3 regions of the Sphingopyxis fribergensis genome follow, and region 3 is predicted to be linked to each of the others. Evidence: predicted binding sites of a transcription regulator. Region 3 holds the regulator's gene; each other region holds the start of a gene.
What was found. The regulator LexA, encoded in region 3, represses DNA repair genes until DNA is damaged. The targets are predictions, from matches to a motif close to GTTCCNCNCTTGTTCT.
Positions count from the first base shown of each region.

Region 1: recA (recombinase RecA) is a predicted target of LexA. The motif match lies at 1,527-1,542, and genes of this name have one in related genera.
Region 2: SKP52_RS16430 (ribonucleoside-diphosphate reductase subunit alpha) is a predicted target of LexA. The motif match lies at 2,478-2,493, and genes of this name have one in related genera.

Region 1 covers NZ_CP009122.1:2,650,129-2,654,257, reverse strand. The annotation lists gene SKP52_RS12290 (hybrid sensor histidine kinase/response regulator) at 1-1,066, shown strand, start outside; gene SKP52_RS12285 (response regulator) at 1,063-1,416, shown strand; gene recA (recombinase RecA) at 1,618-2,697, shown strand; gene speB (agmatinase) at 2,842-3,663, shown strand; gene SKP52_RS12270 (glutathione S-transferase family protein) at 3,673-4,129, shown strand, end outside.
Region 2 covers NZ_CP009122.1:3,538,093-3,542,221, reverse strand. The annotation lists gene SKP52_RS16435 (ribonucleotide-diphosphate reductase subunit beta) at 1-365, opposite strand, end outside; gene SKP52_RS16430 (ribonucleoside-diphosphate reductase subunit alpha) at 485-2,437, opposite strand; gene SKP52_RS16425 (EAL domain-containing protein) at 3,178-4,129, opposite strand, start outside.
Region 3 covers NZ_CP009122.1:1,956,368-1,960,496, forward strand. The annotation lists gene moaC (cyclic pyranopterin monophosphate synthase MoaC) at 1-255, shown strand, start outside; gene SKP52_RS09085 (molybdopterin molybdotransferase MoeA) at 252-1,442, shown strand; gene lexA (transcriptional repressor LexA) at 1,508-2,185, shown strand; gene SKP52_RS09095 (ComEC/Rec2 family competence protein) at 2,139-4,129, opposite strand, start outside.

The DNA of each region.
Region 1 (4,129 bases), 690 kb from region 3:
CGATTTGATGCTGATGCGGCATACGCCCGGCGACAGCGACTATGACGACATCCAGCAGATCCGCAGCAACGCCAATCGCGCCGCCAGCCTGACGCGGCAATTGCTCGCTTTCTCGCGGCAGCAGACGTTGCGCCCGCAAATCCTGCAGCTGCCCGATGTGATTTCCGAAGTGTCGCACCTTTTGAAGCGCCTGATCGGTGAGACGGTCCAACTGGCAGTGCATCACGGCCGCGGCCTTGGCGCGGTGCGCGCCGATCCGGGGCAGCTCGAACAGGTCATCATAAACCTTGCGGTCAATGCGCGCGACGCGATGCCGGGTGGCGGCACGCTGACGATGGAAACCTATCCGGTTTCTGCGGCCGACGTGCGGCAAATGGGCAATGAATTCATGCCGCCCGCCGATTATTGCGCGCTGAAGGTCAGCGACACCGGAACGGGCATTCCCGCCGATGTGCTGCCCAAGATTTTCGAACCCTTCTTCACGACCAAGGACGTTGGCAAGGGGACCGGGCTTGGTCTCTCGACGGTCTATGGGATCATCAAGCAATCGGCAGGCTATATCTTCGCCGAAAGCAAACCGGGGCAGGGGACGAGTTTCTTCATCTATCTGCCCGTCCATCGCGCCGATGGCGATGCGCCCGTCGTGGTGCCGCCGCCTGCCAAGCCCAAGAAGAGCCAATGGGGCACCGGAACCATCCTGCTTGTCGAGGATGAGGATATGGTGCGCGCGGTGGCGGAACGTGCGCTGACCCGCGCGGGTTATACAGTCGTCACCGCTTCGCAGGGTGAGGAGGGGCTCGAACGTTTTGCCCAGATGGAGAGGGTCGATTTGATTATAAGTGACGTCGTGATGCCGACGATGGACGGACCGGCGATGGTTCGCGCGATGCGCGCCAAGCGGCCCGACCTCCCGGTCCTGTTCATGTCGGGCTATGCCGAGGAGCAACTGCGCCAGTCGATCGATATCGACAATGTCGCCTTCCTGCCCAAACCCTTCTCGGTCGCGCAATTGGCCGAGGCAACGTCGGCCGCGCTCGACGACGCCGCGCATCGGGTGCCGAAATGAGCGACAATCGTCGCATCCTGCTCGTTGAGGACGATGTGCTGATCGGCATGATGCTCGTCGACATGTTCGACGCGCTCGACCTTCCCGAGCCCGCGCAGGCGACGAGCAACGAAGAGGCGCTCGCGCTCATCGCCGCCGAACCGCTCGCCGGCGCACTCGTCGACATCAACTTGGGCGACGAAAAGGGCTGGCCGGTCGCCGACGCGCTCGCCGAACGCGGTATCCCCTTTGCGTTCACCTCGGGCGGTGGCGACGTCATTCCGCCTGCGCACGCGCATCGCAAGCTGATCACAAAGCCGTTTCGGATCAGCGATATCGAGGCGGCGCTGGAGGATTTTTCGGCTAATTAGGAACTCCGTCATCCCGGCGAGGGCCGGGATCTCGACGTTGATTTCTGATGCTGGATCGAGATGCCGGCCTTCGCCGGGATGACCCAAAAAGCGGAAAAGCATTTAATTTTGTTCCACTCTTGTTCCGAGAGAACAAATGCCGTACACAGGTTCGGCGTTGCGATGGTTCGACCGTCGCTCTAGAGCTGGAAAGGGACGGTCATGGCCGGACAATTGTCACTCGTCGAATCGGGGAAATCAGTGAACAACACGGACAGGCAGAAGGCGCTCGACGCCGCGCTCGCGCAGATCGATCGCGCGTTCGGCAAGGGCTCGGTAATGAAATTGGGCTCGAAAGAGACCATGCAGGTCGAGTCGATCTCGACCGGCTCGCTCGGCCTCGACATCGCACTCGGCGTCGGCGGCCTGCCGCGCGGGCGCGTCATCGAAATTTACGGCCCCGAAAGCTCGGGCAAGACGACCCTCGCGCTGCACACGCTCGCCGAAGCCCAGAAGGGCGGCGGCACCGTCGCTTTCGTCGACGCCGAACATGCGCTCGACCCCGTCTATGCGCGCAAGCTCGGCGTCAACATCGACGAACTCATCGTGTCGCAGCCCGACACGGGTGAACAGGCGCTCGAAATTGTCGATACGCTCGTGCGCTCGAACGCGATCGACGTGCTCGTCGTCGACTCGGTCGCCGCGCTCGTGCCGCGCGCCGAAATCGAGGGAGAGATGGGCGACAGCCACGTCGGCCTGCAGGCGCGTTTGATGTCGCAGTCGCTGCGCAAGCTCACCGGCTCGATCAGCCGCTCGCGCTGCATGGTGATCTTCATCAACCAGCTGCGCATGAAAATCGGCGTTATGTACGGCAACCCGGAAACGACGACCGGCGGCAACGCGCTCAAATTCTATGCCTCGGTCCGCCTCGACATCCGCCGCACCGGCCAGATCAAGAATGGCGACGAGATCGTCGGCAACACCACCCGCGTGAAGGTGGTGAAGAACAAGGTCGCGCCACCGTTCAAGCAGGTCGAATTCGACATCATGTACGGGCAAGGCATTTCGAAGATCGGCGAGATTCTCGATCTGGGCGTGAAGGCGGGCATTGTCGAGAAATCAGGCGCCTGGTTCAGCTATGATTCGATCCGCATCGGGCAGGGTCGCGAGAATTCGAAAACCTTCCTCAAAGACAATCCCGAACTGATGGAGCGGCTTGAAACCGCGATCCGTGGCCGCACCGAGGCGGTGGCCGAAGAAATGATGGCCGGTCCCGACGACGAGGGCGACGAAGACAATTGATAGCCATCCGGCCGGTTCGCTTTGGCGGATCGGCCGGCTAACGGCGGCGGGCCCCAATGCCCCTTGGACCTGTATCCTCTCCCCACAGGTCGGCCCGCCTGCCGTTGATCCTTGCCTCATGATCGCAAGCGGGTACAACGCGCCATGCCCGCGATCCGCCTCTTCGGCCTCCCCACTGACGTTAACAGCAGCTTCGAACGCGGTGCCGCCGCCGGTCCGGCCGCGATCCGCGCGGCGCTGTGGAGCGACCGCGGCAATATGGCGAGCGAACTCGGCCCCGAAATCGGCACCGACATCGCGCTCACCGACGACGGCGACCTGCCGCTGACCGAAGATACCCCGAGCGACGACGTGGCGATCCGCCGCTATCTGGCCATGGTGCGCGAGGACGGAGAAGTCCCCCTCGCGGTCGGCGGCGACCATGCCGTGAGCTTCCCGCTTGTCGAAGCCGCGTCGACCTGCTTCGGGCCGGTAAACATCCTCCACTTCGACGCGCACCCCGATCTCTACGACGATTTTGCCGGCAATCCGCGCAGCCACGCCTCACCCTTTGCGCGCATCTGCGAGGCGGGCTATGCCAAGAGGCTGGTGCAGGTCGGCATTCGCACGCTCAACGGCCATTGCCGCGAGCAAGCGGAGCGTTTCGGCGTCGAGATCATTCCGATGACGGACTTTACGCCCGACCGGGTGCCGGTGCTCGACGGACCGCTCTATATTTCGATCGATCTCGACGGGTTCGACCCGTCGGCGGCGCCGGGCGTCGCGCATCCCGAACCCGGCGGGCTGACGGTGCGCGAGGTGCTGGCGGTTTTGCACAAACAGACCGCGCCAATCGTCGGTGCCGATATCGTCGAGTTGCATCCCGGCCGCGATGTCGGCGATGTCACTGCGATCCTCGGCGCCAAGCTCGTCCGCGAACTTGCGGCGCTGATCGACCGCAACGGAACCCCGCAGACTGCGCGATAGGAGAGCGCCATGAGCCTGATCGTCCACCATCTAAACAACAGCCGCTCGCAGCGCATCTTGTGGCTGCTCGAGGAAATCGGCGCGCCCTACGAAATCAAATTTTATGACCGCGATGCCGTTACCAACCTCGCGCCGCCCGAATTGATCGCGGTTCATCCGCTTGGCAAGTCGCCGGTTCTTGAAGATGACGGTCGCGTCGTGATCGAATCGGGAGCAATCACCGAATATCTGTGTGAGCGGCACGGCGGCAGGCATCTGGTGCCCGAGCGCGGCAGCGACGACCACATCAGCCATCTTGAATGGCTGCATTTCGCCGAAGGGTCGGCGATGATGCCGATCCTGCTGCGTATCTACACTGTACGGCTGGGCGAGGCCGCGGCGCCGATTGAGCCGCGGATCAACCAGCAGCTCGACGCGCATTTCGCCTATATGGAAAACCGCGTCGGGGAGAATGGCCACTTCATCG
Region 2 (4,129 bases), 1.6 Mb from region 3:
AACATGCCATATTCGCTTTCGGGCATGCCGATGGTGTCGAGCAGGTGGCTGTACGCCGCGATATGCACGGTTTCCATGTTGCTGAACGCGGTCAGCATCATCTTGATCTCGGTCGGCTTGAACACGCGGCCATATTTGTCGTGGTAGCAATCCTGCACCTCGATATCGGCCTGGGTGAAGAAGCGGAAAATCTGGGTGAGCAGATTGCGTTCATGGTCGCTGATCTTCTGCGCCCAGTCGCGGCAATCCTCGCCCAGCGGCACTTCCTCGGGAACCCAGTGGATCTGCTGCTGGCGCTTCCAGAAATCGAACGCCCAGGGGTATTCGAAGGGCTTGTAGGTGTTGCGGGATTCTAACAACGGCATGGCGGCTATCCTCGGGTCAGATTTTTTTCGTCATTCCGGCGAAAGCCGGAATTCATCGATGGGTTGGCTCCCCCGCGTGGACCCCGGATCAAGTCCGGGGTGACGAGGGAGGGTAAGCTTTACTGGCAGGCCAGGCACTCGTCGTAATCGGTGCTCTCCAGCTGATACACCGGCGCCTCGGCGGTGTTGTCGGCCTCGACCCCGCCCGCGAAGCCGGCGCGCTGGACCGATTTCGAGCGGAGATAATAGAGCGATTTGATGCCGAGTTCCCAGGCGCGATAGTGGAGCATGAGCAGGTCCCATTTCTCGACGTCGGCGGGGATGAACAGGTTCAGCGACGCGGCCTGATCGATGTACGGCGTGCGGTCGGCGGCGAGTTCGAGCAGCCAGCGCTGGTCGATCTCGAAGCTGGTCTTGAAGCAATCCTTTTCGTCCTGCGTCAGGAAGTCGAGGTGCTGGACGCTGCCGCCCTTTTCGAGGATCGAGTTCCAGATATTGTCGCTGTTCTTCGCCTTGTCGACCAGCAGCGCTTCCAGATGCGGGTTGCGGATCGAGAAGCTGCCCGAGAGCGTCTTGTGCGTGTAGATGTTCGCCGGGATCGGCTCGATGCACGCGCTGGTGCCGCCGCAGATGATCGAAATCGACGCGGTCGGCGCGATCGCCATCTTGCAGCTGAAACGCTCCATCACCCCCTGATCGGCGGCGTCGGGGCAGGGGCCGCGTTCCTTGGCGAGCAGCATCGACGCCTGATCGACCTGCGCGCGGATATGCTTGAAGACGCGCAGGTTCGACGATTTCGCCATCGCGCCCTCGAACGGCAGGCCGCGCGCTTGCAGGAAGCTGTGGAAGCCCATGACGCCGAGGCCGACCGAGCGTTCGCGGCTGGCGCTATATTTGGCGCGCGCCATTTCGGGCGGGGCGCGGTCGATATAGTCCTGCAGGACATTGTCGAGCATGCGCATGACATCCTCGATGAAGCCCTTGTCGCCGTTCCACTCGTCCCAGGTTTCAAGGTTGAGCGACGAGAGGCAGCAGACCGCGGTGCGATCGTTGCCGAGATGGTCGCGGCCGGTGGGGAGGGTGATTTCCGAGCAGAGGTTCGAGGTGGTGACCTTGAGGCCGAGATCGCGGTGATGCTTGGGCATCATGCGGTTCACCTGGTCGATGAAGATGATGTAGGGCTCGCCCGTCGCGAGGCGCGTTTCGACAAGCTTCTGGAACAGCGAACGCGCGTCGACGCTGCCGCGGACGCTCTGGTCCTTGGGGCTGCGGAGGTTGAATTCGGCGCCGTCGCGGACGGCTTCCATGAATTCGTCGGTGATGAGGACGCCGTGGTGCAGGTTCAGCGCCTTGCGGTTGAAGTCGCCCGATGGCTTGCGGATTTCGAGAAACTCCTCGATCTCGGGATGCGAGATGTCGAGATAGCAGGCGGCTGAACCGCGGCGGAGGCTGCCCTGGCTGATCGCGAGGGTGAGCGAGTCCATCACGCGGACGAAGGGGATGATGCCGCTGGTCTTGCCGTTGAGCCCCACGGGCTCGCCGATGCCGCGCACGCTGCCCCAATAGGTGCCGATGCCGCCGCCGCGGCTGGCGAGCCAGACATTCTCGTTCCACGTCTCGACAATGCCCTCGAGGCTGTCGGGGACCGAGTTCAGATAGCAGCTGATCGGCAGGCCGCGGCCGGTGCCGCCGTTCGAGAGAACGGGGGTGGCGGGCATGAACCACAGCTTCGAGATATAGTCGTACAGGCGCTGCGCATGATCCTGATCGTCGGCATAGGCCGACGCGACGCGCGCGAACAGATCCTGATAGGATTCGCCGGGGAGGAGGTAGCGATCCTCAAGCGTTTCCTTGCCGAAATCGGTGAGCAGCGCGTCGCGGCTCTTGTCGGTCACGATGTCGAACCGGCGCGCGTGGACCTTGGACTCGCTGCTGTCGTTCAGCTTTGCCGCGGGCGCGGCATCGGCTGCCGATTCGCCCTTCGATTCGGGCGCTGCCGGAGCGTCATTCTTTGCCAGTTCCACCGTCGCCACGTCGTTCGTCTCCACTCGTTCCGTTTCCCGAAAATCCATCTTATTCGCCCCCGATTTGAACGCGCACCCGGTGCGCTTTGTTCCTGTCTTGTTCGACTCAGGGCGAAGCCCCGGTCTTAGCATTTAAACCTGTCCGCGTGGGCACTTATTTTGGGCGCAAGGAGGGTTTTCCCGTGTCCATATGCGATGGACGACGGAAATCCGCCACTTACAGCCGAATACTATTTCTTGGGGTGCCCCCGTGGTTGACCCACCACCTATAGTGCCACGTCGGCGCTGCGATGCAAGACGCTAAATGACAATTTGGGGACTCAACTCGTCGATAATTTGATTCGTCTCGTCGCGGCTGATGCACGAGCGCGCGGCGTCGCGCCAGCCTTTCCGCGGGTTAGCGCGAGATGGCGCGAGATGGCGCGAGATTAGGCCGAGCGGGTCAAAAAAACGAGATTTTCGGGTGCGAAGATCGGGCCGAAAGATGACGTCGGTGACGCACTTTGGCGCATGCGCGTCGCGATATGGCGTCGGGTGGCCGGACTGGGCCCACGGACGCGAGGCAAAAAGAAAGGGCCCCGGCGATGCCGGAGCCCCATCCTCAAATTCGTTCCAGGTTAAGCCTGACCGCCACCGCTATCGGTACCGCCGCCACCCATGAATCGCCAAAACCAACCCATGATAAATCTCCTGTTCGCACTGCCCACGAGGAACAGTTAACGGAGCATATACCTTAATTAGTAAGGTAAATCGAGTCTTAACTATAAACATTGCCGCCAGTTTGGCAGTTATGCGGTGCGGTTCTGGGGAGCGGTCGAGAGGGTCGCGATCAGCTCGGAAAAAAGTTGCGGTTTTCCAAGATGATAGCCTTGTCCGACATCGCAGCCGAGGCTGGCGAGAAGCGCCATGGTTTCCCCGTCTTCGATGCCTTCGGCGACCGCGACGGCGCCAAGGCGGTGCGCAAGATCGATCGTCGATTTCACGACTTCGAGGTTCCGCTGCGAATCGCGCATCGTCATCACAAATCGCTTGTCGATCTTGATTTCGTCGGCCTCGATCTCGGTCAGATATTCGAGGTTCGACTGGCCGGTGCCATAATCGTCGATCGACAGGCGGATGCCGGTCCGGCGTAGTTGGGCGAGCGTCTGGCGCGCTTGCCGGCTGTTTTCGATCTGCGCGGTTTCGGTAATCTCGATCGTGAGCCTTTCCGGCGGCAGATGGTGCGCGGTGAGCATGACGCGGATCGTGCCGACGAGGTCGCTGTGGTCGAGCAGGCTGGCCGACAGATTGACCGACATGTTGATGTGGACGCCGCGGTCGTTGATCTGGGCGGCCGAGCGGATCGCCTGATCCATCACAAACAGGGTGAGACGATAGATGTCCTGGCTCTTTTCGGCCTGGACGATGAACTCGTCGGGCGGGATCGGGCCGCGCACTGGGTGCGTCCAGCGCGCGAGCGCTTCCACGCCGACGAGCTGCTGCGTCGCGATGGCATATTGCGGCTGGAAGGCGACCCAGATGTCGCCGCCGGTCAGCGCATCCTCGAGCTGCGAGTGGAAGGAAAGCTGCCAGCCGGCATCGTCTTTCTGCCGCGGCGTATATTTGGTCCACAGCGAGCGCGTACGGATTGCGCGCTCGGCGGCGACGAGCGCCGCGGCGAGGCGCTGCGCGTTCGAGCCCTCGAACTCGTCGTTGACGCCGAAGGCGATCGCAACGTCGACGCGCAGCTCGCCGATCGTA
Region 3 (4,129 bases):
ATCCCGCTCTGCCATCCGCTTGCCCTGACCAAGGTCGGCATCGATTTCGCATGGGAAGAAAATGGCATCGCTGTCACCGCGACGGCGGCCACAACGGGCCCCACCGGAGTCGAGATGGAAGCGCTGACCGCCGCTTCGGTCGCACTCCTCACCCTCTACGACATGGCCAAGGCGCTCGATCGCGAAATGATCGTCGGCGATATTCGCCTGCTCGAAAAGAGCGGCGGCCGCTCGGGCGACTGGCGCGCCGGATGACGGGCCTGCTTCCCGTCGAGCAGGCGCAGGCACGGCTTTTCGCGCTTCGGGAGCCGCTGCCGCGCCAAAATATCAGCCTGTCCGAATCGCTTGGCCGCTATCTTTCAGACGATGTCCTCGCCCAGCGCGATCAGCCCGCCGCGCCGCTGTCGGCGATGGACGGCTACGCGATTCGTTTCGACGACCTACCGGGCCCGTGGGCCGTAATCGGCGAAGTGGCTGCGGGCGCCGCGCCCGATCGGGCGGTCAGTGCGCGCGAAGCGATGCGAATCTTCACGGGCGCGATGGTGCCCGCTGGCGCCGACACGGTGGTCGTGCAGGAAGATGTCGCCGTCGACGGCACGCACCTGAGGTTGACCGGCGATGGCCCGGGCACGCGCGGACGTCATATCCGCGAACGCGCCGCCGATTTCGCGAGCGGGGAGTGCCTGCTCCCCGCAGGAACGCGCCTGACCCCCGGTGCCATCGCCGCAGCGGCGATGAGCGGGGCGGGCGGGCTCGCCGTCGGAACGCGCCCAAGCGTCGCGATTATGACCACGGGTGACGAACTCGTCCAGCCGGGGCGCCCCCCCGCACCCGGCCAGATTCCGGACAGCAACGGCGTGATGCTCGCAGCGATGCTCGCAGGCGAGGTGCCCGAGCCGATCTTGCCGCATCACGTCCGCGACGACCGGCTGCTACTTTCCAAGGTTCTCAAAGATCTGGCGCGACGTCACGACGTCATCGTCACCGTCGGCGGCGCGTCGGTTGGCGATCACGACCATGTCCGCGGCGCGTTCGAAGACGCAGGCGGCCATATCGATTTCTGGCGCATCGCGATGCGTCCTGGCAAGCCGTTGATCGCCGGGACGATGGGCGATGCGATATTGCTCGGCCTGCCCGGCAACCCTTCGTCGGCCTTTGTCACCGCGACGCTGTTCCTTCTCCCGCTCATCCGCCATCTCGCCGGCGCGCGCGATCCGCTGCCCACCGTCCAACGGGCGCCGCTTGCCGAACCGTTGCCCGAAGGTGGCACGCGCCGCGATTACCTGCGCGCGCGCCTTGAAAATGGATATCTGACGCCGTTCCTCGGGCAGGAGAGCGGCCTGACCCTGCCGCTGGCTTCGGCGAACAGCCTGTTGATCCGCGAGATCGGCGCCCCGGCGCAGGACGCGGGCGCGATGGCGGACTATCTCGTCATCGCTTGACAAGTTCCGCTTTGTTCCACTATCGTTCTCTCTATGTCCGGAACTGGCATCATGGAGAACAACCGATGTTGACCGCCAAGCAGCACGAGCTGCTCCACTTCATCCAGCAACGTCTCGACACGAGCGGCATTTCGCCATCGTTCGAGGAGATGAAGGAGGCGCTGGGTCTGAAGTCGAAATCTGGCATACATCGCCTGATAAGTGCTTTGGAAGAAAGAGGTTTTCTCCGTCGTCTCCCCAATCGCGCTCGCGCGCTGGAGGTGCTCAAAGTGCCTGAAGCGGCAAAAACCGCTCCGCCGCGCGAAAATGTCGTGCCGCTGCGCAAACCCGCCCCCGCGCTGCGACCGATCGCCGCCAACGACATCGTCGAGGTGCCGCTGCATGGCAAGATCGCGGCCGGCGTGCCGATCGAGGCGTTCGAGGACCATAATAATCTGACGGTCCCCGCCGCGTTGCTCGGCTCCGGCGAACATTATGCGCTCGAAGTATCGGGCGACTCGATGGTCGAGGCGGGCATCTTCGACGGCGACTATGCGCTGATCCAGAAAGCGAGTACCGCACGCGAAGGCGATATCGTCGTCGCGCTCGTCGACGGACAAGATGCGACGCTCAAATATTTCCGCCGCGAAGGCCCGATGATCCGCCTCGATCCGGCAAACGCCGCCTATGAACCGCAGCGCTACCCCGCCGATCGCGTCATCGTGCAGGGGCGGCTGTCGGGACTGCTTCGTCGTTACCACTAAGCTGTTGCGGTAAACGCCACGGATGGCTGTCGCCCGCGCGCAGCGTGGCGACGGCCCCCGGTGTTTCGCCCAGATAGAGCGCCAGCCCGCCGGTTTCGGCCAGGCTGTCGCGATCGATGGTCATCCATCGCCCGACGCACTCGCGCGGCAGCCAGCGGTCGCTGATCACGACATCGGCGGCGGCACAGGCGGCCGCCATGTCGGCACCCTCGATCCGGTCGCGCCCGCGCGAGGCGAGGATGATGTAGCGTCGCGGGCCCTTTCCCTGGCTCCAGCGGCAGAAATCGCGATTGCATTCGACATGAGGGAGCTCGGTGAGCGCCGAGAAAGGAGCATCGACACCTGCGGCCTCGGCCATGCTGCCGCGCACAAAATCGCCCGCCCGGTCGCGAAGCAGCGCGTAGCTGCCACCGGGAATCGCCGCGGCGATATGGCGGCCGTCGCCGGTCACCAGCAGATCGGGACGCGGCTGGACGAGCAGCGCCGCCATTCCGATCGCCGACGGCAATGCGCCGGCGCGACGCCAGGGCGTGTTCCACAGCAGCAGCCAGAGACCGCCGAAGACTGCCAGGGCAAAGCCCCAGCGCGGAAACGTCGGCAAAGTCGCAACCGCACCCGGCGCGTTCGCAACGCCATGGGCCAGTCCGATCAGCGCGCTAAGCGCCTGTTCGGCAATCCACCAGAAGGGCGCGCCCAGTCCGACGCTGTCGAACAGCAAGGCGAGCGCCTCGGCGGGCATGATAACAAAGGTCGTCAGTGGGATCGCGACGACATTGGCGAGCGCGCCATAGAGGCCCGCCTTGTGGAAATGGAACAGTGCGATCGGAGCGAGCGCGACTTCGACGACAAGCCCGGTGACAAGCAGCCCTGCAATGGCGCGACCGAATCGCAGCAGCCACGATTCCTCGCGCCGCGCCAGAAAGCCGCGCATCGGGCGGCTCTCGTGCAGCGCGATGATCGCGGTGACCGCCGCAAAACTCAGCTGGAAACTAGGCCCCGCAAGCGATTCGGGCCGCCAGATCAGCACGACGAGCGCGCCCGCCGCAACCAGCCGCAGCGTCAGCGCCTCGCGCCCCATCAAAAAGGCGACAAGCACGAGCAGCGCGGCGATAAACGAGCGCAGCGTCGGCACTTCGGCGCCGGCCAGCCATGTATATCCACCGCCCGCAAGCGCCCCTGCCGCTGCCGCGAGGGGAAGGACATAACCCGCCAGCGCCAGCCGCCGGCTCAGCGCGAACAGCCGCATCGTCAGCAGCATCGCAAACCCGACGACGGCGGTCACGTGCAGCCCGCTGATCGACAGCAGATGCGCCAGTCCGCTGCGCCGCATCGCCCCCTCGTCGATTTCGCTGATCGCGCCGCGATCCCCCGTCACCAGCGCCGCAGCAATGCCGCCCGGCGATCCCGCAACCTGATCATGGATATGCGCGCTGAGCCGCGCGCGCAGAGGCGGTATCCCGCCCCAGCTGCCCGGCGCCCGCGAAACCTCGCCCAACACCGTCCCGACCGCCCCGATGCGGTCGAACCATGCGCGCTGCGCAAAATCATAGCCGCCGGGAAGGCTCGCCGTTGGTGGCGGCATCAGCCGCGCCCTGACCCCGATCGTCGCGCCATCGGTGAGGTCGGCCGCCTGTTCGCTGCGCAGCGTCAACCGCACGCGCGGCGGCAAATCGGCGCGGTTCCGCGGCAAAGCTATAATGCGAATTTGTCCCTTCGCAGGCAGCGGCTCGACGCGCTCGACGATCGCAGAAAATTCGGTCACCACCGGTGCCGCCAACACCGCCGCCGCGACCCATAGGGCGCGCGCCCAGATCAGCAAAACGCCCGCTGCCGTCACTCCGCACCCGATGACGATCAGCCGCCCGAGCCGGCTATGCCAGCCGATGAGCAGCCCCGCGCACAAGCCGCCTGCGAGCACGAACAGCAATCCCGTCCAGTGCGCCT